4 regions of the Pseudomonas sp. LB1P83 genome follow, and region 4 is predicted to be linked to each of the others. Evidence: predicted binding sites of a transcription regulator. Region 4 holds the regulator's gene; each other region holds the start of a gene.

Region 1 (2,198 bases), 2.5 Mb from region 4:
CGATCTTTTCCAGGTCGTAGACGCGTTTCTTGCGGTAGCTGATAAACGCTGCCGCGAGGCCGACGACCATGCCCAACGCCGGAATGCCCATGGCATGGGTGACGTTGATGCCGCTGATGTCGACGCCGCTGCGGGCAACGTTGGCCAGCAGGATTTCATTCAAGAAAATGTTGCCGAAGCCCACTGGCAAGAACATGTACGGCGTGATCAGACCGAAGGTCATGACGCAGGCGATCAAGCGCCGATCCAGTTGCAGCTTGGTCAGCACATATAAAAGCGGCGGCACCAGCAGCGGAATAAAGGCGATATGTATCGGCAGTATGTTCTGCGAAGCGATGGCCACCACCCAGAGCAAACCGATCAGCAGCCACTTGACCTGACGGCCACCGCTGGCGTGTTGGCGATCAACCATCAGCAGCGCCTTATCCGCCAGCGCATGGGCCAGGCCGGACTTGGCAATCGCCACGGCGAACGCGCCGAGCAAGGCGTAAGACAACGCGACCGTCGCCCCGCCACCGAGGCCGCTATTAAACGCTTTCAGGGTGGCGTCGATGCCCAGGCCACCAGTCAAACCGCCGACCAGGGCGCCGACAATCAGCGCGATCACTACGTGCACGCGGGACAGGCTGAGAACCAGCATGACGCCGACCGCGGCAATTACAGCATTAATCATCGTTACCTCAGGGCAAGCGAAATGAGCTCAGCCGGCAGTCTGCGAAGAGCCGCCAGCGGATTGAAGAATGGGTTTTATTAGAGGGCGCGCACTGTGCCGCAGCATCAATGCCTTGTCAAAGCGAACTCGACCCTTGTAGCAGCTGCCGAAGGCTGCGTTCGGCTGCGCAGCAGTCGTGAAATCAGGCAATGCGGTCCGTCAGATACACCGTGCAGCCCGGGATTACGACTGCTACGCAGCCGAACGCAGCCTTCGGCAGCTGCTACAGATTTTGTGTGATGTCTTATTTGGGCGTACGGATAAAGAAAGCCAATTCGCAGCCGTTACAGTGCAAAGTCTCAGATAAATATCGAATAAGGACGTCTCTCCATGTCGCTCAGACAACTTTCCATCCAATGGAAAATCACCCTGCTGGCCGGGCTGTGCCTGGCGGGCATCGTGACCCTGCTGGTGGGTCTTTCGTTGTATCGCATGGAGCACAGCTCCGAGATGGTGAAAGCCTCAAGCATGGAGATGCTGACCGAAGCCGCTCAGGCCCGGATCGAATCCCAGGGTGAAAACCAGGCACTGGTGATTCGTCAGCAGTTCATGGACGCCTATCAATACGGCCACGGCTTTTCGCGTCAGGTGCTGTTCCTCCGCGATCAGGCGGAAAAGCGTTTTCTGGATGCCTTCGACCTGCGTGAGGACCTGACCCGTCAGGTCAAGTCGGCGCTGCAAGCCAACCCGGAGTTGCTTGGTCTGTCCCTGGTGTTCGAAGCCAACGCGCTGGACGGCAAGGACGATCTGTTCGCCGGCCAGGCTGAGCTGGGCAGCAATGACAAGGGCCGCTTTGCCCTGTACTGGTCGCAACCGACGCCAGGTAAAGTGACGTCGATGGCTCTGCCGGAAAGCGACATGGCCGACACCAGTGCCGGACCCAGCGGCGAACCGGCCAACGCCTGGTTCACCTGCCCGCGCACCACGCTAAAACCGTGCGTGATCGAACCATACTTCTATGTGATCGACGGCCAGAACGTGCTGATGACCAGCATCGTGTTCCCGCTGATGGTCAACGGCAAAGTCATCGCCTCGCTGTCGGTAGACATCAACCTCAACAGCCTGCAGGCCATGAGTCAGGGCGCGAGCAAAAAGCTCTATGACGGCCAGACCAGCGTCAGCATTATCAGTCCGGTCGGCTTGCTGGCCGGTTACAGCCCGGACGCCAGCAAACTCAGCCAGCGCCTCGACGCCGTCGACAAAACCAACGGTGCCGAGCTGATTCGCATGCTCGCGACCAGCAGCAAGACCGAAAGCCTGCACAGCAATCAGCAACTGAAAGTGCTGTCGCCGTTCCAGCCGATTCCCGGCGGAAAATCCTGGGGCGTGTTGCTCGACGTGCCGGAAAAAGTCCTGGTCGGCCCTGCCGAAGCTCTGAAAAACCAGCTCGATGACAGCAACAGAAGCGGCACTCTGGTTGAACTTGGCCTCGGCGTGCTGGCCGCGTTGATCGGTTTGCTGCTGGTGTGGCTGATGGCGCGCAGCG
Region 2 (2,198 bases), 3.1 Mb from region 4:
GTCAGTTGCAGCGCTTGGGGTCGGATAAAGAACATCAGGTGGACGTGCGCCTGATCGCGGCGACCAACCGCGACCTGGCCGAAGAAGTGCGCAGCGGCCGCTACCGCGCCGACTTCTATCATCGCCTGAGTGTTTACCCGCTGCTGGTGCCGGCCCTGCGTGATCGCGGGCGGGATGTGTTGCTGCTCAGCGGTTATTTCCTGGAACAGAACCGCTCGCGGATGGGCCTTAACAGCCTGCGATTGAACAGCGACGCACAGGCGGCATTGCTGGCGTATGGTTGGCCGGGGAATGTGCGGGAGCTGGAGCATTTGATCGGTCGCAGCGCGTTGAAGGCGCTGGGTAACTGCAAGGAACGGCCGAAGATTTTGAGTTTGAGTGCGGCGGATCTGGACTTGCCCACTGGCAGCGTTGAAGTCGCCGCCACCGAGCAACCGGTTGCCAGTCCCGTCGCGTTGGTTGCTGGAGATTTGCGTGAGGCGACCGAAAATTATCAGCGACAATTGATCAGCGCTTGCCTGGAACGGCATCACGACAACTGGGCGAGCGCGGCGCGCGAGCTAGGCCTGGACCGGGCGAATCTAGGGCGGATGGCCAAGCGATTAGGGATGAAGTGACGCAACCTATTGTGGCGAGGGAGCTTGCTCCCGCTCGGCTGCGCAGCAGTCGCAAAACCTGTAAATGCGGATAGCCTGATAGCACACAGGTCTGATTTGGGAGCGCTTCGCACTCCAGCGGGAGCAAGCTCCCTCGCCACAGGGGTTCGCCGTTGGGCCGGTAATGGGCATTTGGCCTAAAGCCTGCCCCCAACAAGTCGATAACCCGGCATCAATAGCATTTGGCGACTTTTTACTCGCCCATCACCTTTTTCCACAGAAGGTTTTTATGTCCACCACAAAAGCCCGCGCAGACTCACTTTCGCTTCTGCTGTTTACCTTGCGCAGTGGCAAGCTGATGGCAATCAACCTGCTGAAAGTCAGCGAAATCATCCCCTGCCCGCCGCTGACCAAGCTGCCAGAGTCGCACCCCCACGTCAAAGGCATCGCCACCCTGCGCGGCGCTTCGTTGTCGGTGATCGACCTCAGCCGTGCCATCGGGGAGCGGCCGCTGGAAGACCCGAACGGTGGCTGCCTGATTGTCACCGACGTCAGCCGCTCCAAGCAGGGCCTGCACGTTCAGGCCGTAAGCAAGATCGTCCACTGCCTGACCACCGACATCCGCCCGCCGCCCTTCGGCTCTGGCGGCGTGCGCTCTTACATCACCGGCGTGACTTCGGTCGACGGCACCCTGGTGCAAGTGCTGGACATCGAAAAGGTCATCCACGGCATCGCCCCGGCGCAGATCGAAACGGCCCCGACCGAACTGAGCATGGAAGACGCCGAAGTGCTGGGCAACGCGCGGATTCTGGTGGTCGATGACAGTCAGGTCGCGCTGCAGCAATCGGTGCACACCCTGCGCAACCTCGGCCTGCAATGCCACACCGCCCGTAGCGCCAAGGAAGCCATCGACTGCTTGCTGGACCTGCAAGGCACGGCACAACAGATCAACCTGATCGTCTCGGACATCGAAATGTCGGAGATGGACGGCTACGCCTTCACCCGCACCCTTCGCGAGACGCCGGACTTCTCTCACCTTTACGTGCTGCTGCACACCTCGCTGGACAGCGCGATGAACAGCGAGAAAGCGCGCCTCGCCGGGGCCAACGCAGTGCTGACCAAGTTCTCCTCGCCGGAACTGACCCGATGCCTGATCGAGGCGGCCAAAGCCGTCGCTGAACAAGGTCACTGAGACTTGGCCGAGGCATTTTGCTTTCTGATGCGGCGCAACCTCGCTGAGGTTGTGCCTGCGATCACTTGGCCTCAAGGGATAGACCTCGTCCAATACCGCCCCGAGCTGGCTGAAGCTGTTCATCGTTTGATGGAGCTCGGTTATCAGGAAGGCGGCGGTCGTGTGCCGGCACTGGATGTCTGGCAACAGCGATTTGAAACCGATCCTGAATACGATCCGAGCCTGTGTTTTATCGCACTGGATGGCGAAGGCATCGTCGGCGTTTGCCAGTGCTGGACCAGTGCGTACATCAAGAACCTGGTGGTGCATTCTCGGGCTCAGGGCCTTGGGCTGGGTCGTGCGTTGCTGCTGCATGCATTCAAAGTATTTCAGGATCGCCGGGAAGGCTTTGTGGATTTGAAGGTATTGGA
Region 3 (2,198 bases), 1.4 Mb from region 4:
GTCCTGCATCTTCGACATGGCCAGCAGCAAGCGGCCGGCTTCGTCTTCGCCATCAACGGTAATCGGGCGAGTCAGGTTGCCCTCGGCGATTTCTTCGGCAGCGCTCAGGGCATTGGCGATCGGCTTGGTGATGCTGTTGGTCAGCAGCCAGGCGAACAGCACCGTCAGGCCAGAGGCGATCACCAGCAGGGTGACGACCAGGTTGAACGCCGAGGAATACTGATCCGCTGCCTGCTGGTTAAGGTCGACCGCTTGTTGGTTGTTGATCAGCATCAGGCGGTTGAGCACGGCGTTGACGGCTTCAGAGTTGTTCAGCAGATCGGTGTTGAGCAAGGTGCGCAGTTCTTCCATCTGATTGTTGCGCGACAGGCTCTTCATCCGGTCTTCAAGCTGACGATACTGGCCAAGCAACTGCACGTACTGGTCGTAAGCCGCACGCTCTTCAGGGCTGGAGATGAACTTTTCATACTCAGTCTGAGCGGCACGGATCTGTTGATTGCGCTGGTCGAACAGCTCGATGGTTTTTTGCTGCACGTCGGGTTCGCGGTTGGTCAACAGGCGATAGGACAGGACCCGCAGACGCAGCGTCAGTTGGGTGAACTCATCCAGCGCCTTGATGCTCGGCACGCTGCTCTGGACGATGTTCTCGCCGGCGCCGCGAATCTTGCTCATCTGGTTCAGGGCAAACACACCCAAAACCAGCATCAAACCGCCAATCAGGGCGAAACCGAGGAACGCCCGCGGTGCGATATTCATATTACGAAGGGACATGGTGTTTACCAAAGTGAGCGCACCCGTGCGGCGCTGAAGCTGACGTATGAGTGACTTATCGGTCATACGACTAAAGTCTTGAGTGCCTGCGCGTTTTTGTCGCAGAAAGGCCGTTTTCTGTAGGAGCGAAGCTTGCTCGCGAAAAATATCCAGGCAGCGGGTTCATCCAGACAGCCCGCGTAATCGTTAACGTCCTTCGCGAGCAAGCTTCGCTCCTACAAAATCGAGCGACGAAGTGCAGGAACCAGATTCACCGATCACAGTCTTTAAAGCTCACGAGGACGGTCGCCCGCCAGGAAAATCAAGGCCTTGCGCCTGAATAGCCCTGGCATCCGTGGTGACTTTTCTTTATCGTACGCGCCCTTTGAAAATGCTTGGAAAATCAAAATGTTGGAAGCATCCCTTAGCCAATTGGAACAACTGGTCAACGACCTGGTGCAACAGAACCAGACGCTGCTCGGCACCAACCAGACCCTGAGTGCAGAACTGGCCCAGGCCAAGGATGAAAACGAAAGCCTGCAACTGAGCCTGATGGAACAGGAAGAGAAACAAGGCGCCACCGCGGCCCGCATCCAGGCCCTGGTTGAGCGCGTCAGCGCCGGCCCGGTCAGCGCATGAGTCACGGCGCCGCAGGGGTAAAAGTCGTCTCGATCCTGGGGGAGGACTATTCGATCAAGGCGCCGGCCGGGGAAGAGCAAACCCTGCTGGACGCCGCGATGATGTTGAAAGCTGCCTTGGCCGACACCAAAAGGAAGTACCCGACGCTGATCGGTGACCGCTTGCTGGTACTGGCCGCGATGAATCTGTGTTCCCAGCAGATCGAAATGCAAAAGCAGCACAAGCAGGAACTCGACCGTTACCAAGAGCAAGTCAGCGCCACGGTTGAAGTGATCTCCAAGACGATCAATCAGGCCTGATAGGCTTTGCGCACAACCAAAGAATAGATTGTCGATTAAGTTGTATACAATCGGCACGGCTGTTGCAGTGTTTCAGCCTCTTATTCTTTGGGGGTGCTCCATGCAGTTCTGGCGACGCAGTATTCAATGGCAGTTGATCCTCAGCATGGGCACCGCCCTGCTGGTCAGCATCCTGATCGTGGTTGGCATTTATACCCTCGTGGTCAACCGTCTCGCCCAGCGCTATCTGGTCGAACAGGCACTGCCGTCGAGCATCGAAGCGATGCGCAACGACATCGAGCGAATCCTCGTGCAACCCCTCACCGCCGCCAAGGACATCGCCAGCAACAGCATGGTGCGGGACTGGCTGGCCGGGGGTGAAAACAGTGCCCAGACAGACGCGTTCGTGCAGTATCTGGAAGGCATCCGCGCCGAACACAAAGCCTTCACCGCGCTAATTGTCGGCACGGCTTCAAACCATTACTTCACTGAAAAAGGCCTGGACCGGACCCTCAGCCGCTCCAACCCCAA
Region 4 (2,198 bases):
TGGGCAGCATGCATCCCGTACAGGTGATCGCGGTGACCGGCGGCAAAGGTGGCGTCGGGAAGACTAACGTGTCAGTGAACTTGTCCCTGGCTCTAGCTGAGCTCGGCCGGCGCGTCATGCTGCTGGACGCCGATCTGGGGCTGGCGAATGTCGACGTCCTGTTGGGGCTGACACCCAAACGTACCCTGGCCGACGTGATCGAAGGCCGCTGTGAGCTGCGCGACGTTCTGTTGCAGGGCCCCGGCGGCATTCGCATCGTCCCGGCCGCGTCCGGCACACAGAGCATGGTTCATCTGAGCCCGGCCCAACACGCCGGCCTGATCCAGGCCTTCAGTGATATCGGCGACAATCTCGACGTGTTGGTGATCGACACCGCTGCGGGTATTGGTGACTCGGTAGTCAGTTTCGTTCGCGCAGCGCAAGAAGTCTTGCTGGTGGTGTGCGACGAGCCGACCTCGATCACGGATGCCTACGCGCTGATCAAACTGCTGAACCGCGATTACGGCATGAACCGCTTCCGCGTCCTGGCCAACATGGCCCAGAGCCCGCAGGAAGGTCGCAACCTGTTCGCCAAGTTGACCAAGGTCACGGACCGCTTCCTCGACGTCGCCTTACAATACGTCGGTGCGGTGCCTTACGACGAAAGCGTGCGCAAGGCCGTGCAGAAGCAGCGTGCAGTCTATGAAGCCTTCCCGCGTTCCAAGTGCGCCCTGGCGTTCAAGGCGATCGCGCAGAAGGTCGACACCTGGCCGCTGCCTGCCAACCCGCGTGGGCACCTGGAGTTTTTCGTCGAGCGCCTCGTGCAACAGACCGCAGGACCCGTCCTATGACAGCCAGTGGCTACAACCTCTACAAGAAGTCGGCACGTGACGCGCAGTACGAGCTGATCGAGCGTTACGCGCCACTGGTCAAACGCATTGCTTACCACTTGCTGGCCCGTCTGCCAGCCAGTGTTCAGGTTGAAGACCTGATCCAGGCCGGGATGATCGGCCTGCTTGAAGTATCGACCAAATATGACGCCAGCAAAGGCGCGAGTTTCGAGACGTACGCGGGCATTCGAATCCGCGGCGCGATGCTCGATGAAGTACGCAAGGGGGACTGGGCGCCACGTTCGGTTCACCGCAATACCCGCATGGTCAGCGACGCAATTCGCTCGATTGAAGCTAAAACCGGTCGTGACGCTAAAGATCATGAGGTTGCGGCCGAACTCCAATTGAGTCTCGACGATTATTACGGGATTTTGAACGACACCCTGGGCAGCCGGTTATTCAGTTTCGACGATCTGTTGCAGGACGGCGAACACGAAGGGCTGCACGAGGATGGCGCGAGTGCTCATCTCGAGCCGTCACGCGATCTGGAAGATGAACGCTTCCAGGCTGCGCTGGCGGACGCGATTGCCAATTTGCCGGAGCGTGAGCGACTGGTGTTGGCGCTGTACTACGACGAAGAGCTGAACCTCAAGGAAATCGGTGAGGTCCTGGGGGTCAGCGAATCTCGGGTCAGCCAGTTACACAGCCAGTGCGCGGCCCGTTTGCGGGGGCGTTTGGGGGAGTGGCGAGCGCGCTGAAGGCAGTGTGGGGACACTGCGAACGAGGCCGGTGTGGTGTTGAACTGCACCGGTCGCGATCTGTTGTGCTCCAGACAGTCATCGAGTGCATTGCCGGATTGATTGAAATGGCGCGTCCAGGTGCTGGGCGCGTTTAAGACTGCTTGGAGGTCGAATTGGACAAGAACATGAAAATCCTCATCGTTGATGACTTCTCAACGATGCGGCGGATCATAAAAAACCTGTTGCGTGACCTTGGGTTCACCAACACGGTCGAGGCCGACGATGGCACTACTGCCATTCCGGTTCTCAACAGCGGGAGCATCGACTTTCTGGTAACGGACTGGAACATGCCTGGCATGACCGGTATCGATCTGCTGCGTCACGTGCGCGCCGATGAAAAGCTCAAGCACTTGCCAGTGCTGATGGTGACCGCTGAAGCCAAGCGCGAGCAGATCATCGAAGCGGCCCAGGCCGGTGTAAACGGCTATGTGGTCAAACCCTTCACGGCCCAGGCGTTGAAAGAAAAAATCGAGAAGATTTTCGAACGCATCGGTTGATCCACTGCGCCACGGGGGAGCTATGGAGCATAAAGAATCTTCACTGGGCGATTTTGAATCGACCCTGAAAAAACACGCGGTCGAACTGGTCG

Evidence for each region. The regulator FliA, encoded in region 4, starts transcription of late flagellar genes. The targets are predictions, from matches to a motif close to CTAAAGTTTNNNNNNNNNNNGCCGNTAA.
Region 1: the regulator FliA is predicted to act here: its motif matches at 973-1,000, upstream of ACYZTY_RS18390 (methyl-accepting chemotaxis protein).
Region 2: the regulator FliA is predicted to act here: its motif matches at 754-781, upstream of ACYZTY_RS23085 (chemotaxis protein CheW).
Region 3: the regulator FliA is predicted to act here: its motif matches at 827-854, upstream of ACYZTY_RS00295 (methyl-accepting chemotaxis protein).

What each region holds. Positions count from the first base shown of each region.
Region 1 is NZ_CM142709.1:3,975,681-3,977,878, forward strand. Features, by position in the region: gene ACYZTY_RS18385 (Na+/H+ antiporter family protein) at 1-670, opposite strand, end outside; gene ACYZTY_RS18390 (methyl-accepting chemotaxis protein) at 1,043-2,198, shown strand, end outside.
Region 2 is NZ_CM142709.1:5,049,532-5,051,729, forward strand. Features, by position in the region: gene norR (nitric oxide reductase transcriptional regulator NorR) at 1-617, shown strand, start outside; gene ACYZTY_RS23085 (chemotaxis protein CheW) at 886-1,788, shown strand; gene ACYZTY_RS23090 (GNAT family N-acetyltransferase) at 1,816-2,198, shown strand, end outside.
Region 3 is NZ_CM142709.1:68,538-70,735, forward strand. Features, by position in the region: gene ACYZTY_RS00295 (methyl-accepting chemotaxis protein) at 1-771, opposite strand, end outside; gene ACYZTY_RS00300 (hypothetical protein) at 1,159-1,389, shown strand; gene ACYZTY_RS00305 (cell division protein ZapA) at 1,386-1,688, shown strand; partial or broken gene ACYZTY_RS00310 (cache domain-containing protein) at 1,951-2,198, shown strand, end outside.
Region 4 is NZ_CM142709.1:1,466,644-1,468,841, forward strand. Features, by position in the region: gene fleN (flagellar synthesis regulator FleN) at 1-830, shown strand, start outside; gene fliA (RNA polymerase sigma factor FliA) at 827-1,567, shown strand; gene ACYZTY_RS06665 (chemotaxis response regulator CheY) at 1,735-2,106, shown strand; gene ACYZTY_RS06670 (protein phosphatase CheZ) at 2,129-2,198, shown strand, end outside.